One region of the Marinococcus halophilus genome, then DNA from elsewhere that is predicted to be linked to it. Evidence: predicted binding sites of a transcription regulator. Region 1 holds the regulator's gene; the other holds the start of a gene.
What was found. The regulator CtsR, encoded in region 1, represses protease genes until heat stress. The targets are predictions, from matches to a motif close to ATGGTCAATAAAGGTCAAACA.
Positions count from the first base shown of each region.

Region 1 (11,030 bases):
TAATAATATGCTAGTACCCATAAAACGCCCTTATTATTCTACCGTACCGCTTATCAAACATTAATTTTACCAAAACTTTCTCTGAAGGAAAAGCTGACAGTTCTGTATAACCTGGAAAAATCCGCACAAAAAAACCCTGTGCAGGCACAGGGCATTTCCTTATAAAGCTTTTTCGCGCTTTGATACCTTTGGTTTGGCAAATATCATCCGTCCAGCACTCGTCTGCAGGACACTTGTAACTACCACTTCTATTTCCTGGCCGATATAGCCTTTGCCGCTTTCGACTACAATCATCGTGCCATCGTCTAAGTATCCGATGCCCTGGCTCTGTTCTTTTCCGTCTTTGATTACCTGGACCAGCATTTCTTCGCCGGGAAGAACGACTGGTTTGACGGCGTTCGCCAGGTCATTAATATTTAACACACTAACGCCTTGGAGGTCGCATACTTTGTTTAAATTAAAATCATTGGTAACGACAATGCCATTCCGCACTTTCGCGAGTTTTACCAGCTTGCTGTCCACTTCATGAATATCTTCAAAATCGGTGTCCGTAATCTCTACTTCAATAGGAAGCTCCTTTTGAATGCGATTTAAAATATCAAGACCCCGCCGGCCCCGGTTGCGCTTTAACACATCCGAAGAATCCGCAATATGCTGAAGCTCTTCAAGCACAAATTCCGGAATTACCAGTTTTCCTTCAATAAACCCTGACTGACAAATATCCGCAATGCGCCCGTCAATAATTACGCTCGTATCAAGCAGTTTCTCCCACGCCTGATTTTCTTCCGAGGTTGCTGCAGCGTCCAGCGCTGCTTCTTCCTTCGCAGCAGCGTTTTTTGAGGTCGAAAAAAGGCCCAGCAGTTCATCACGCTTTTTAAAACCAATCTGAAAGCCGAAGTAGCCACAGAAAAAGGATAAAAACAAGGGCAGAACGGAATCAATTACTGGAATACGGATTGAATTAAGCGGAAGAGAAATGAGAAAGGCAACCACCAGGCCGAAAATCAGGCCTAGCGTCCCGAATAACACGTCTGTAACAGGTGCCTTCACGACTTTTTCTTCTAAAAAGCGCATGCCGTTGACAATTGGTCTTGCCACCCACAAACTAATAGCCCAAAACACAAATCCAACAACAATAGCCCCTGCAATTGCACCGATATAGGCATTATACACCCAGTCAGGAAAAGTATAAAAAGGAAATAATGAGATAAGTTCAGGAATATAAAGGAAACCTAACGTAATACCGGCAAGAACAAAAAATAACTGTACAATCTTTTCCAACACTTTCCATGCACCTCCTTAAGGATATTATAAACATTTTTCTCTCCGTACAAACCACTAACGCCATATTTATCACAACTTTGGACAATTTGATACAATATATTCATAAGATTGTTGAATTTTCTTAATTATTAGGAAAAAGGATAGAGAAGATCCTGGAAAACGAACAGGACCTTCATCTTCCTATCTATCCGAGCGGGGCCGGATCAAGCGCAGCGTCCAGTGCTTCTTCAAGCGTCTTTACGCCTATTACCTGAATGCCTTCCGGAAATGTCCACCCGCCAATATTTTTTGATGGAATAATCGCTCGCGAAAATCCGAGCTTTGCTGCTTCTTTCACGCGTTCCTCCACCCGGGAAATGCGCCGGATCTCCCCGGTCAGCCCGACTTCCCCCATTACAATATCTCCCGGATTCGTTGATTGATTCCGAAAGCTTGAGGCAACGCATATCGCAATACCAAGGTCAACCGCCGGCTCGTCGAGCTTCACTCCCCCGGCAACATTAATATAAGCATCTTGGTTTTGAAGAAGCATACCGAGGCGTTTTTCGAGCACCGCCATCAGAAGTGCAATCCGGTTCTGGTCGATGCCCGTAGCTGTCCGGCGCGGGTATGCGTAGCTCGTAGGAGCAATTAGCGCCTGCAGTTCCACAAGCACCGGCCGGGTACCTTCCAAAGAGGCTACTACTGCTGAGCCTGACGTACCCTCGGTTCGTTCTTCGAGAAAGATTTCAGAGGGGTTTGTTACTTCCTTCAGTCCTGTTTCCTTCATTTCGAATATACCGATCTCATTCGTCGAGCCGAACCTGTTTTTTACAGCCCGCAAGATCCGATACGTATTATGCTGTTCGCCTTCAAAGTAAAGCACGGAATCTACCATATGCTCGAGCATTTTCGGTCCGGCAATGGACCCCTGCTTGGTCATATGGCCGACAACGAATACAGCAATGCCCTGATTTTTTGCGATATGCATAAATGTCGACGTCGATTCACGTACTTGGGCTACGCTCCCAGGGGCCGACTGGATTTCATCCGAGTGCACTGTCTGAATCGAATCAATAATTACAAGGTCAGGCTTCACTTCTTCCATCGCCGCTTCGATCCGTTCCATGTTTGTTTCTGTAAAGACAAACAGCGTATCTGCTTCCACTCCGAGCCGTTCCGCTCTCATTTTTGTCTGCTTTACCGATTCCTCTCCGGAAACATAAAGCACACGATACTTCTGGGAAGCAAGCAGGGCAGATACCTGAAGAAGCAGCGTCGACTTTCCGATCCCAGGGTCGCCCCCAACCAGTACTAGCGATCCCGGCACGATGCCTCCCCCTAATACTCTGTTTAATTCTTCTACAGACGTTGAAATGCGGTTTTCTTTTTCCCCGGTTACCCGGGTAATTGGTGTCGGCTTGTCGGCTTCACTGAACACATTTGCCGCCGGGCGGCGGCTTGATTTTGATGCCGGAGCTTCTTTTTCCTCTACCATCGTATTCCAGTTGTTGCAGGCCGGACAGCGCCCCATCCACTTTTGCGTTTCATACCCACATTCCTGGCAGACAAATTTTGTTTTCGTTTTTGCCATACGATCCTCCTCTTTTACTACGGGAAGCACCCGTTTTCGTTTCGATTTCACTCTAATTTGTATTCATAAAAAGAAAAACAGCTGCCCCCTGACATCAATATGCCACAAGGCAGCTGTTTCGATTATAACCTTATTGCGCTTTTGCCGTGCCTGATTTCGTTTCAACAATGAACTCATCGTCTTTCACATCAATGACAGCGGTACTGCCTTCTTGAAGCGTGCCTTTGAGGAGCTCATCGGATAAACGATCTTCCACGTGACGCTGCAGAGCACGTCTGAGCGGCCGGGCCCCGTATTCAGGATCAAAACCTTCATCAGCAATTTTATCGAGCGCTGCTTCGGTAATTTCAACGCTGATGCCGTGTTCTTCCACACGTTTTTTAAGCTGTTCGGTCATTAAGCGCACAATCTTTTTGATATGCTCTTTTTCCAAACTGTGGAAGACAATGATTTCGTCCAGGCGGTTAATAAATTCAGGACGGAATGTGTTTTTCAGCTCGCCCATGATTTTGTCACGCATATCGTCGAATTTCTGCTCGGTTGACTGAGCGGCAAAGCCGACGCTTTTATTTTGGCGGAGAGTGCTTGCCCCGACGTTCGATGTCAGGATCAATGCTGTATTTCTAAAATCGACCCGGCGTCCTTTGGAGTCGGTGAGAAACCCATCTTCAAGTACTTGAAGCAGGATGTTAAATACTTCCGGGTGCGCCTTTTCAATCTCGTCGAGCAAAATAACGGAGTACGGATTACGACGCACTTTTTCTGTCAGCTGGCCGCCTTCTTCATAGCCGACATAGCCTGGAGGGGAACCGACCAGGCGGCTCGTTGCGTGGCGTTCCATATATTCGGACATATCAATGCGGATAATTGATTCTTCGTCTCCAAATAGTGTTTCCGCTACAGCACGTGCCAGCTCTGTTTTACCTACACCCGTAGGTCCGAGAAAGATAAAGGAGCCAATCGGCCGTTTCGGGTCTTTCAAGCCTGCACGGGCACGGCGCACGGCTTTGGAAATAGCATTGACTGCTTCATCCTGACCGACAACCCGGTTATGCAGAATGTCTTCCATATGAAGCAGGCGGTCCGTCTCTTCTTCCGCAAGCTTGGATACCGGTACGCCTGTCCAGCTCGAAACAACCTGAGCAATATCCTCTGTCGTAATCGCAGAGTTCTCCTGTCCCTGCTTTTCTTTCCATTCATTTTTCATTTCTTCGACTTCTGCGCGCAGCCGCTGCTCGGAATCACGAAGGGAAGCCGCTTTTTCAAATTCCTGGCTTTGAACAGCCGCATCTTTTTCCTTGCGTGTTTCCTCGAGGTTTTGTTCAAGTTCTTTTAGGTTGGGTGGTGCTGTATAGGAACGCAGACGCACCCGTGAACCCGCTTCATCGATTAGATCGATTGCTTTATCCGGCAGGAAACGGTCTGAAATGTACCGGTCAGATAATTTAACTGCCTGTTCGATGGCTTCGTCCCCGATAGTTACCCGGTGGTGGGCTTCATAACGGTCTCTCAGCCCCGCGAGAATTTGAATAGATTCCTCGAGGGTCGGTTCATCTACTTGAATTGGCTGAAAACGACGCTCAAGAGCAGCATCTTTTTCAATATATTTGCGGTATTCATCCAGTGTAGTTGCACCAATGCACTGCAGCTCTCCACGCGCAAGGGACGGCTTCAGAATGTTCGATGCGTCAATCGCACCCTCTGCACCGCCGGCGCCAATTAAGGTATGCAGTTCGTCAATGAACAGCAGCACATTTCCAGACTGGCGGATTTCTTCCATTACTTTTTTCAAGCGGTCTTCAAATTCCCCGCGATATTTCGTGCCGGCAACGACTGTGCCCATATCGAGAGTCATGACCCGTTTATTCCGAAGCGTTTCTGGAACTTCATTAGAGACGATCGACAATGCCAGGCCTTCAGCGATAGCTGTTTTACCTACACCAGGCTCCCCGATAAGAACCGGGTTGTTTTTTGTCCGGCGGCTTAATACCTGAATAACACGTTCAATTTCCTGGCTTCTTCCTATGACCGGATCGAGGCCTTCTTCTTTAGCTACTGCCGTCAGGTCTCTTGCTAAGCTGTCCAGGGTAGGCGTATTGGCGCTTCCCCCTGCTCCAGGAGCCTGCTGGCTTCCAGAACTCGAAGCACCTTCATTGCTTCCGAGAAGCTGAAGCACCTGCTGCCGGGCTTTATTCAGGCTGACGCCAAGATTATTCAGCACCCGGGCTGCAACCCCTTCTCCTTCACGGATTAAGCCAAGCAGAATGTGCTCTGTTCCTACATAGGAATGCCCAAGTTTTCTCGCTTCATCCATGGAAAGCTCAATAACTTTTTTCGCCCGTGGAGTGTAATGAATCGTTTTCGATCCCTGTTGCCCAGTACCAATAAGGGTTTCTACTTCCTGCTGAATCTGGTCTGTATCCAAATTCAATGCTTGAAGGGCTTTCGCCGCAATGCCCTCACCTTCACGCACTAAACCAAGAAGAATGTGTTCTGTTCCTATATTATTATGGCCAAGGCGGATAGCTTCTTCCTGAGCTAGCGCCAATACTTTTTGCGCTCGTTCTGTAAAACGGCCAAACATCATGTTGCATGCACCTCCTACGCATTGGTAAATCTATAGTTCAAGTTTTATTCTTTCACGGATCACACTTGCCCGTCTTATATCTGCTTCTTCTTGAGTCAGTGATTCTCCTGCATACTGCTCAAGAAAACCAGGCTGAGTCAGTAACATAAGTTCATTTAAAATATTACCCGAAATCCCTTTAATTAAATCCAGGTCGATACCAAGCCTAACGTCTGATAAACGGTTGGCAGCTTCTTTGGTTGTCATCGTACGGCTGTAGGCAAGGATGCCGTAAGACCTGAACACCCGGTCTTCGAGCTTTATTCTTGAAGAGCTGAGCAGAGACTCGCGTGCGTGGCGTTCTCTTTGAATCACCTGCATTACTACACCGCGCAGATCTTCAATGATATCTTTTTCAGATTTTCCTAATGTCATCTGGTTGGAAATTTGAAAAAGGTTGCCAAGTGCTTCACTGCCTTCTCCGTAAATGCCTCTTACGACAAGACCAATCTGGTGAATAGCCGGAAGAATACGGCTAAGCTGGTTGGTCCAGACTAAAGCAGGCAGGTGTACCATTACTGAAGCTCTCATACCTGTTCCTACATTTGTCGGGCAGCTTGTTAAGTAACCGAGCCTTTCGTCAAACGCATAGGTAAGGTTGGCTTCCGCCCAATCATCGAGACGGTCAGCTTCATTGTAACATTCTTCAAGCTGCATGCCGTTACTCAGACATTGAAGACGTAAATGATCTTCCTCATTAACCATGATACTGATTGATTCATCGTTATTCAAAAGAACAGCACTATGTGCCATGTTTTTTATTAAATAGGGGCTGACAAGATGCTTTTCCACCAGTACCTGCCGTTCATTCGGGCGAAGCTCATTCATATTCAACGCTTCAAGGAAGCCTACTTCTTTTGATTGATTCAATAGAGTGGAAGAAGCATAGCGCAGAAGTGTTGCACTTGCTTCTTCTGAAGCAAAAACAGGGAAGGGATATTGCTCTATGTTACGGGCAAGCCGGACCCGGGTGCTGAGAGCAATATCGCCTTCCGGCCCTGGACCTTCCTGCATCCACGGACTGATCGCTTCTGAAAAAAATTGTTCGGATGCCATCAGCTGTCTTCCTCCCTTCCTTGAAACTGCTTTTCAAGGGCACGGATTTCGTCTCTTAATTCCGCAGCTTTTTCAAACTCTTCATTTTGGACAAAAATGTTAATCTGTCGTCTTTTCTCCTCCAGCTCCCTTTGGGCATACAGCTTCTCATGCCTGTGTTTTGGAACCTTGCCGGTATGATGGGTATTGCCGCTGTGTACCCGACGAAAAACAGGTGTCAGTTTCGATTCAAACGCGTGATAACAATGAGCACAACCCAATCGACCGGATTGAGTGAACTGTTTATACGTCAGTCCGCAGTTGTCACATGTCAGCGGCCGGGTTGTGTTTGCTTTTTTCGGCTGTTTCTTCCCGGCGTTTCCAGTAGTACTAGGCTGATCCATGTTTAATAAGTCCGATAACAAGTCCTGGATTGTATAGCCACCGGCAGCTGACATGAAAGAATGCTCCGTTTCAGAAGATTCCCCTTGTTCTTTTGCACACTCTTCGCATAAATGAAGCTCTGTTTTAGCTCCATTAACGATTTTCGTGTAATGCAAAGAGGCCGGACGCTGACCGCAATTCTGACAGATCATATCTCTTCCCTCCCCTTATTCATAGCGCAGACTTTCTATCATAGCTTGCATGATCCGCGCACGAACAATATCCCTTTCTTCTGGATACTTCAAAGCCAGTATAGACCTATCAACTGCCGCAAGCATTAAATTTGCTTCACGCTTATTCACCACTTTTTCCTCAAATAAACGCATAATAACACTCTCTGCCGTTCTTTGATCAATACCGTGGCCCACAAGATCTGAAACTTGGCGAAGCAGCTCTGCGTGATCTGAAATTTTAGCCCTTGTAATTCGTATATACCCGCCACCGCCACGTTTACTCTCTACTACATAGCCTTTTTCAATAGTAAAACGAGTGCTTATGACATAATTAATCTGAGAGGGGACACACTCAAAGCGCTTTGCAAGTTCACTTCTTTTAATTTCAATTAGATCCTGTTCACTCTGTGTTAAAATTTGTTTTAAATAATTTTCAATAACATCAGACATGCTTTTCATTCCCGCGACCTCCTCTCCGCCCCGGTTCGTCTTGCTATTATCAAAAAATTGATTTTGACTATCTTTGACTATAATATATAATATTATTCAATTGTTTTCAAGCTAGAGAAGGGCAAAAAGAAAAATCCGCCCTGAGATATGCTAATCATAGGACGGATTCAATTCTATTTCTTTTATGCTCTCTACTTTATATAAAGATTGATACAGTTCTGTTTCAGCTATACCCTCTGGTAGATGAAGTTTAATATAATAATGAAGAAGAGCTTCGTCTTCGTCGAATTCTTTCCCTTTTATTTTTTGAACTTGAACCTCCATGCTTTCGAGACGCTGAATCGCCTCGCCGAGCTCGTTTGCTTTTTTGTCCATAGCTATAAACAATACGTCCGTATCAGAAACGTTTTTAAACCATTTGTCTACGTGATTTAGAAAGATAAGACTTGTCAATACAATGACCGTCGCAGCAATACCAGCAAAAAACATTCCTGCCCCTATGGTTAGGCCGATAGCAGCGACTGTCCAGATGGAAGCAGCAGTAGTCAGCCCCCGTATAGAAGCTCCCTGAACTATAATGGTACCAGCACCGAGGAAGCCAATCCCACTTATTACATAAGAAGCCAAACGCGAAGGATCATAAGCAACCAGATCCCCGTTTTGGTTTAAATAGTCCTGAAAGCCAAATAAAGCAAGCAGCATCACCAAACAGGAACCGGTCCCAACCAGCAGATGGGTTCGAAAACCAGCTGGATGGCCTTTCGATTCCCGCTCAATTCCTATCACTCCCGCCAAAAAAGCAGCAAGAATTAAACGAATTAGTATAATGACTGATTCATATTCCAACCACTGCTCCATCTAAGTCACATCCTTTCCTTCATTATATCCTATCTTTTTTGCTTTGTTTAAAGCTTTCTCATATAAAAAAACCGCTCCCCTCCGAAAAGGGAAACGGTTTAGCTCGCCCGGCAGCGATCTACTTTCACGGGGGGAGAGCCCCCGGCTATCATCAACGCTGAAGAGCTTAACTTCCGTGTTCGGCATGGGAACGGGTGGGACCTCTTCGCTGTTGCCACCGGACCGGCCCGTCGGGCCCTGACAACCAAATACCGAGACCGCGGCCACCGCCGCGTATCGTGCTGAGCGTGGATAAGACTTCGACCGATTAGTATCCGTCCGCTGCACATGTCGCCATGCGTCCACGCCGGACCTATCTACCTCGTCATCTCCAAGGGGTCTTATCTCCGTAGAGGGGAAAGGTCATCTTAAGGGGGGCTTCATGCTTAGATGCTTTCAGCACTTATCCCGTCCACACGTAGCTACCCAGCAGTGCTCCTGGCGGAACAACTGGTACACCAGCGGTGTGTCCATCCCGGTCCTCTCGTACTAAGGACAGCTCCTTTCACCTTTCCTGCGCCCGCGACGGATAGGGACCGAACTGTCTCACGACGTTCTGAACCCAGCTCGCGTACCGCTTTAATGGGCGAACAGCCCAACCCTTGGGACCTACTTCAGCCCCAGGATGCGATGAGCCGACATCGAGGTGCCAAACCTCCCCGTCGATGTGAACTCTTGGGAGAGATTAGCCTGTTATCCCCAGGGTAGCTTTTATCCGTTGAGCGACGGCCCTTCCATGCGGTGCCGCCGGATCACTAAGCCCGACTTTCGTCCCTGCTCGACTTGTGGGTCTCGCAGTCAAGCTCCCTTGTGCCTTTGCACTCTGCGAATGATGTCCGACCATTCTGAGGGAACCATTGGGCGCCTCCGTTACTGTTTGGGAGGCGACCGCCCCAGTCAAACTGCCCACCTGACACGGTCCCGAGGCCGGATCACGGCCTGCGGTTAGAATGTCGATACCACCAGGGTAGTATCCCACCAGCGCCTCCTCCGAACCTGGCGGTCCGGATTCGATGGCTCCTACCTATCCTGTACAAGTGGTACCCACATCCAATGTCAAGCTACAGTAAAGCTCCATGGGGTCTTTCCGTCCTGTCGCGGGGAACCTGCATCTTCACAGGTATTATAATTTCACCGGGTCTCTCGTTGAGACAGTGCCCAAGTCGTTGCACCTTTCGTGCGGGTCGGAACTTACCCGACAAGGAATTTCGCTACCTTAGGACCGTTATAGTTACGGCCGCCGTTTACTGGGGCTTCAATTCGGCGCTTCTCCCCCCGGAGGGGGATAACGCCTCCTCTTAACCTTCCAGCACCGGGCAGGTGTCAGCCCCTATACTTCGCCTTACGGCTTCGCAGAGACCTGTGTTTTTGATAAACAGTCGCTTGGGCCCTTTCACTGCGGCTCCCTGGGGCTATGCACCCCGGGGAGCACCCCTTCTCCCGAAGTTACGGGGTCCTTTTGCCGAGTTCCTTAACGAGAGTTTTCCCGCGCGTCTTAGAATACTCATCCCACCTACCTGTGTCGGTTTACGGTACGGGCACCACGTTCCTCGCTAGAGGCTTTTCTTGGCAGGGTAGGTGCCGGCCCTTCGGGCCCCGTAGGGCCCTCCTGGTCACCGCTTGGCCGTCTGGGGGAGGGATTTGCCGCTCCCCCGGCCTTGCCAGCTTCAACGCGCATGTCCATTAGCGCGCGGCCGTGCCTGCCTGCGTCCCCCCATCACTCAAATGGAACGGAGGTGGTACAGGAATATCAACCTGTTTTCCATCGCCTACGCCTATCGGCCTCGGCTTAGGACCCGACTAACCCTGAGCGGACGAGCCTTCCTCAGGAAACCTTGGGTTTTCGACGGAAGGGATTCTCACCCTTCTTTTCGCTACTCATACCGGCATTCTCACTTCCAGGCGCTCCACCGGTCCTCACGGTCCGGCTTCGGGGCCCCTGGAACGCTCCCCTACCATCTCTCCCATGCGGGAGAGTCCACGGCTTCGGTGCTGCGTTTAGCCCCGGTACATTGTCGGCGCAGAGTCACTCGACTAGTGAGCTATTACGCACTCTTTCAATGATGGCTGCTTCTAAGCCAACATCCTAGTTGTCTAAGCAACTCCACATCCTTTTCCACTTAACGCAGACTTAGGGACCTTAGCCGGTGGTCTGGGCTGTTTCCCTCTCGACGACGGATCTTAGCACTCGCCGTCTGACTCCCGGGCAGCAAGTCGCTGGCATTCGGAGTTTGACTGAATTCGGTAATCCGGGAAGGACCCCTCGTCCAATCAGTGCTCTACCTCCAGGACTCTCGTACCCGAGGCTAGCCCTAAAGCTATTTCGGGGAGAACCAGCTATCTCCAGGTTCGATTGGCATTTCACCGCTACCCACGACTCATCCCCGCAATTTTCAACTTGCGTGGGTTCGGGCCTCCAGCCAGTGTTACCTGGCCTTCACCCTGGTCATGGGTAGATCACCTGGTTTCGGGTCTACGCCCGCCTACTTGATCGCCCTCTTCAGACTCGCTTTCGCTGCGGCTCCGCCTTTGCGGCTTAACCTTGCAG
Region 1 is NZ_FVZD01000006.1:672-11,701, reverse strand. Features, by position in the region: gene B5066_RS06095 (PIN/TRAM domain-containing protein) at 160-1,284, opposite strand; gene radA (DNA repair protein RadA) at 1,469-2,857, opposite strand; gene clpC (ATP-dependent protease ATP-binding subunit ClpC) at 2,988-5,444, opposite strand; gene mcsB (protein-arginine kinase McsB) at 5,475-6,539, opposite strand; gene mcsA (protein-arginine kinase activator protein McsA) at 6,539-7,114, opposite strand; gene B5066_RS06070 (CtsR family transcriptional regulator) at 7,130-7,594, opposite strand; gene B5066_RS06065 (MgtC/SapB family protein) at 7,736-8,443, opposite strand; rRNA gene rrf (5S ribosomal RNA) at 8,549-8,665, opposite strand; rRNA gene B5066_RS06055 (23S ribosomal RNA) at 8,731-11,030, opposite strand, start outside.

Region 2 (6,416 bases), 460 kb from region 1:
AAGAAGCATGATTTCTCCGTTCTCCAGGGATGCCGCTGTCTGCTTAGCCTCTTCGCCGTATACTTCGTCGACCTTCTTCACATCGACATTCATAATTTCGCCAAGACGGGCTGCTGCCGGTCCGAGACGAAGCTCGTCCACCGCTTCCCCTTTCGGGCGTCCAAGGTGGCTTCCGAGAATGACACGCGCTCCCTGTTCGGATAAGTATTGAATTGTTGGTACAGCTGCACGAATCCGTGCGTCATCCGTAATGCTTTCATCTTTCATTGGCACGTTGAAATCAACGCGGCAAAATACCGTTTTGCCTTTCAAATCTAAATCGCGGATGGTTTTCTTATTTAACGCCATTGCCAAACCTCCCTTAATTTTTCTTCCTCATCTATCATAACAAAAATCTGCACTCCCGTTCTTTACCCGCCGCAGAAAAAACTGGAACGTCTATTTTTAATGCTTCGTGAGAGCATCTGATGTCCGGCAGGCCGGAAAATAGAGCTGTACAGACTTAAAAAAGGGAGGAAGAAATAATATTCTCCTCCCTTTCCCAAGCACTAAATAAATGGTTTACAGTTTTTTGCCAAAGCTTGCTGCGAGGTCCACAACACGGCTGGAATAACCGAATTCGTTGTCGTACCAAGCGATTACTTTGACCATGTTGTCCTGCATAACGAGTGTTGAAAGAGCGTCTACCGTGGAAGAATAAGCGCTTCCGTTGTAGTCCTTCGATACGAGCGGCTCTTCACTGTAACCAAGAATGCCTTTCAGTTCGTCAGATTCAGAAGCTTCTTTCAATGCGTTGTTCAACTCGTCTACTGTTACGTCCTTGTCGAGTTCTGCTACGAAGTCCACAAGGGAAACGTTTGGAGTAGGAACACGCATCGCACCGCCAGTAAGCTTACCGTCAAGCTGCGGAAGCACGAGTGCTACTGCCTGAGCGGCGCCTGTAGTTGTCGGAATGATGTTTTCAGCGCCAGCGCGCGCACGGCGAAGATCTTTGTGCGGGCCGTCCTGGATCTGTTGGTCACTCGTGTAGGAGTGAACTGTATTCATCAGGCCGCGTTTGATGCCGAATTTTTCGTCCAGTACTTTAGCTACTGGAGCCAGGCAGTTGGTTGTGCAGGATGCGTTAGAAACGACTTTGTGCTCATCCGGCTTGAATTCGCCTTCGTTAACGCCGACAACAAATGTGGCGTCCACGCCTTTAGCCGGTGCGGAAATGATAACGTTTTTCGCTCCGCCTTCAAGGTGTTTGGCAGCCTGATCACGCTGCGTAAAGATGCCTGTAGATTCAACAACGATCTCGGCTTCTACGCCTTTCCAGTCGATTTTCGCTGGATCTTTTTCAGAGAAAACGGTCAGCTTGTGGCCGTTAATTGTAAGGTTGTCACCGCTTGCTTCGATTTCTGCGTCAAGCGTTCCGTGGACGGTGTCATATTTTAAAAGGTGCGCAAGTGTATCAGTGTCAGTCAGGTCGTTTACTGCTACTACTTCCACGTCCGGGTTGTTTAAAGCTGCCCGGTAAACGTTACGTCCAATACGTCCAAAACCGTTAATACCAATTTTTGTTGCCATAATGATTTTTCCTCCTTGGAATATAAATAATTGTGAAAGCTACTGCAGCATAATGCGGCAGGTATTCTGCCTGTTACTCAGTTGCCTCCGGCGCATCGTTTTGTTCTAAAATGGCTTTCGCTGCGCCCTCATCGGTAATCAGTATGCTGCTTGGGCGGTAGCGCATATAAGCGTCAATTGCCTTTGCCTTGCTCGATCCCCCGGCTACGGTGATTACTGTCTGGTCCCGCCGGAGCTCGTCCCACTGCAGGCCCACCGTATTTTCCCGGTGCACCACTTGTCCATCCTGGTTAACGTAGTAGCCAAATGACTCGGCCACCGCCGACTCTTCCTCTAGTCTGCTGCGCAGGGAAGCACTCGTCGTCCGCCGGCCGGCCATCGTTTTTGCTTCTCCAATGCCGTGAACCACAATCGATGCCGTGCTCAGCAGATCGAGCACTTCCTGCACTCCGGGTTCCTGCATGAGCGAACGTCTCGTATCCTCGCTCAGCTGGTCGGGAACATGAAGCAGCCGGTACGAAGCCTGGGCCTTCATCGCCATGGCGGAGCTGATAGTGTTGGCCTGAATTTCTACTTTTTCCCCTAGGCCGCCGCGGGCCGGTACAAAAATAGTGTTTTGCCATCTCGGGTCAGGGACCATCATTTCAGCAGCTGAAGCAAGCGTCGTTCCGCCGGCTACCGCAATGACGTCCCCTGAACGCACACGGTTTTTCATCTGCTGTACCACAGCCCGTCCGAGTTCCTTTTTCACCACCGGCAGCTCGTCGCTATCCCCCGCCACCACGATAACCTTAGGCACGGATAAATAACCCGCCAGCCTCTGCTCCAATTCCTCGAGGCCAAAAGTATATTTGACTGTCTGTTCGAGTCCTTCGAGCAGCTTGGTGCCTTCTTCAGTTAAAAGCATCCCTGCGCTTTGCATCAGAATAAGCCCCTGCTGCTTCAAAAAATCTGTTTCACTGCGCAGAACCCGCTCTGAAATGGATAGCTGAGTGGCAAGGGTTCTTCTTCCAATCGGCTGCATCAGGCGGATGTATTGCAAAATGCGGTACCTCTTCCCTAACGTTTCGAGCACATCAGGCTGCAGTTTCCGCTGCATCTCCAATACGTCACGTAACATATTGCTACACCACCGAACCTGTGGCAGCAGCTTATTTCAAGCCACTCCTCATCATTGATCTTCACTTCCCCCTCCGGGACTAATAAGGTCCCGGAGAGACATTTTCTGTCCCGCTCATTTTATAAAAAAATGAACGTTTTGTTCACAATTTCATTGTAGCAATCTGCATCTGGAAAATCAACGCAAATGTTCACCGTGATTTTCAAGTTGTTACATTAGACTATTACCCGAATGCTGATAATTTTATGCATAAAAAATCCTCCTTTTTCGCAAGGAGGATACTGGCTATACTGGCTGCTTGCGCTGGGAGGAAGAAGGAATGCGGAGTTCTGTTCTGTATTTCGCAACCGCCCGCCTTGAAATCGTACACTTCTGTTCCTGCTGCAGCAGATCTGCAAGCTTTTGGTCCGAAAGAGGCTTTTCTTTATTTTCTTCTTTAATCAGTTTTTTCATCATGGCCTTCACTCCATTGCTTGAAGCGTCTTCTTCCAGGCGCGCAATTTTTGAGGAGAAGAAATGCTTCAGCTCCACCAGGCCGTGAGGTGTCTGCATGTATTTGCGGCTCGTCGTCCGTGAAACCGTGGATTCATGCACCTCCGCCTGCTCAGCTATTTCCCGGAGCGTAAGAGGACGAAGTTTTTCTTCGCCGTACTTTAAGTATTCACTCTGGGCTCCGACGATCGCTTCTGATACTTTCTGCAGCGTCTGCTGCCGCTGTTCGACACTTTTTACAATCCATAAAAACTGCTTATATTTTTCCATTGCATACTGCCTGGCTTCTTCATCGGTATCCTGCTGCAAGAGACGCCAGTATTTTTCATTCATCTGCAGTTCCGGAAGCCGGTCATTTAAAATAGTGACGACCCACTTTCCTTCAGCCTCTTCTACACGGATATCCGGGGACACAGAAATAGATGCCTCCTGCCTATACGCATCCCCAGGATACGGCGAAAGCTTTTGAAGGCAAGTGTAAATCTCCTGGAGCTGCTCTTTGCTGAGATGATATTTCTGCTGAAGATAGCGCCATTTCTTTGCTCCTAGCGCCTCGAGGTCATCGGCGACTACCTGATCAATATAGGGATCCGTATCCAGACAGCGTTCAAGCTGCAGAAGGAGGCATTCTTTTAAATTTCTTGCCCCGACTCCTGCTGGTTCAAGCTGTTGGAACGTCGAAATATACTGCTCGCTTTCTTCGCTTTCAAGCTGAAACTTCTTCTCCATTTCCCATTTGATGTCTTCTAAGTATCCACGCTCATCGACACTTCCGGCTAAAAACAGAAGTATATCCCGTTCCCTGCCTTTGTAACGGCCGCAGGCAATCTGTTCCCTCAGCGTATCTTCGAGAGTTTCCCCTGCCGGCTCACGCCAGTCCAGCTGTTCATTTCCGGATGCCGGGGTATAGGCAGGGACTGCTGTTTGAGAGGCAGACAGCGCAGTACCGTCAGTAATAGAAGGCATGGTTAAATCCATTAGAGGGTTTTCCATCGCCTCTTCCTGCAGATAGTCAGATAATTCCTGGGTCGACAGCTTCAACAGGGCAATTGCCTGCTTTAATTCCTGCGTCATCACTAAACTCATCTCTTGCTTCTGCTGCAATTCAAGCCCTAAACCCATTATTTCCACCTCCGTTTGGAAACGCTTTCTTATATCATAACATATTTTTCTTCCTTAATTCGATATCTTTCCTTGTTCAGTTATTGGTATTATATGAAAATAGATCTGGGCATTCTATTTGTTTGTCAGATCATTTTTCATATAACTTAAGGCATATCCTGAAGCAGAAACATTTACACGGCACGTTTATGTTTGTGAAAATGAAGGGAATGAGAGGTAACGTGTGAATATATGAAATAGGAGCATACTTTTTATTTGACCTTAATTGACCAAAGAGTTATGATAATAACAGCAACGCGGAAGGAAAAATATTTTCCATACAACTACCATGAATGTAGGCATACATTTCATTAAAGGAGGACTCTTTTCATGAACTTGATACCAACAGTTATTGAACAAACCAACCGGGGCGAACGCGCATATGATATTTATTCGCGTTTGTTGAAAGACCGCATTATTATGCTTGGCTCGGGCATTGATGACAACGTAGCCAACTCGATCGTAGCGCAGCTTCTTTTCCTCGAAGCCGACGATCCGGAGAAAGACATTTCTCTTTACATTAATAGTCCGGGCGGCTCGATCACAGCCGGCATGGCTATTTATGACACAATGCAGCACATTAAGCCGCAGGTTTCCACTATCTGTGTCGGCATGGCAGCATCAATGGGTGCTTTTCTTCTTACAGCCGGCCAGGAAGGCAAGCGTTATGCTCTTCCAAACAGTGAAGTAATGATTCACCAGCCGCTCGGCGGCACTCAGGGCCAGGCTGCTGATATTGAAATTCATGCCCGCCGCATTATTAAAATGCGCGAAAAGCTCAACCAAATCCTTGCTGACCGCAGCGGCCAGCCGCTTGAAGTTATCGAGCGCGATACCGATCGTGATAACTTTATGAGTGCGGAGCAGGCAAAAGAATATGGTCTCGTGGACCAGGTTATGGGACAGTAAGAGACAAAAAATCAGGACGGCATAGCGCTGTCCTGATTTTTATTATTTACATTTCTTTTTTCATAAACTCCGTTAATGATTCGGCCGCTTCCTCTTCGTCTGCACCTTCAGCCGAAAGCTTAACCGAGGCCCCTGTACGCACTGCGAGGCTCATAACGCCCATAATGCTTTTAGCATTCACCTTTTTTTCATCTTTTTCCAGAAAAATGTTGGAATGAAACCGGTTCGCCTCCTGAACGAATAATGCTGCCGGCCGGGCTTGAAGCCCTGTGCGCAAATTTACTTCTACTGTTTTTTCGACCATAGTTATTATCTTCCTTTCTCCATCTGTCTTCATCCGGTACCCGCTTTTTTTGCACCAATAACGTAAGTCAATTCGGTAACTTTTTAAGCAAGCGCTTTAACAACGGCTGTAAACCGGCGCCTGTGGCAGTAGAGGCCCCCCTCTCTTCCTACAGGCGCCGGTTTTTACTAATTAAATTTTTTCGGGAATTGGCGGCTTACCAGCCTGGATACGTTCCGCGATCTGGTCGATCTTTCTCAGTCGGTGATTCACCCCGGATTTACTCACTTTTCCACTCGGTACCATTTCCCCGAGCTCCTTCAGCGTAACATCCTGATGCTGCACACGCAGAATCGCTATCTCGCGGATTTTTTCCGGAAGGTTTTCGAGCCCGACTTCCGCCTGGACAAGCTGAATGTTTTCGACCTGCCGTAAAGCAGCCCCCACGGTTTTATTGAGATTCGCTGTTTCGCAGTTTACGAGGCGGTTCACCGAATTCCTCATGTCTTTCATAATCCGTACATCTTCAAAATACAGCAGGGCCTGGTGAGCACCAATAATATTTAAAAACTCGGTAATTTTTTCGCTTTCCTTAATATAAAGAATATAGCCCTTTTTCCGTTCAAGGCTTTTCGATGTAAGTCCGAATGTTTCCATCAGAGTCCGGAGAGCCCGGTTGTGCTCTTCATACATTGAGTAAATTTCGAGGTGATACGAAGACGTTTCCGGATGGTTAACCGATCCCCCGGCTAAAAAGGCTCCGCGCAGATACGCCCGCCGGCTGTCCGTATTCGGAATCACGTCATTAGAAATTGAGCGGTTAAACTGATAGCCATTTTCCATGATGGCAAGATCCGTCAGCATTTCTTTGGTTTCTTCTGC
Region 2 is NZ_FVZD01000006.1:463,397-469,812, reverse strand. Features, by position in the region: gene B5066_RS08450 (phosphoglycerate kinase) at 1-348, opposite strand, end outside; gene gap (type I glyceraldehyde-3-phosphate dehydrogenase) at 562-1,569, opposite strand; gene B5066_RS08440 (sugar-binding transcriptional regulator) at 1,643-2,689, opposite strand; gene rpoN (RNA polymerase factor sigma-54) at 2,975-4,303, opposite strand; gene clpP (ATP-dependent Clp endopeptidase proteolytic subunit ClpP) at 4,673-5,251, shown strand; gene B5066_RS08425 (HPr family phosphocarrier protein) at 5,298-5,555, opposite strand; gene whiA (DNA-binding protein WhiA) at 5,727-6,416, opposite strand, start outside.
Region 2: the regulator CtsR is predicted to act here: its motif matches at 4,556-4,576, upstream of clpP (ATP-dependent Clp endopeptidase proteolytic subunit ClpP).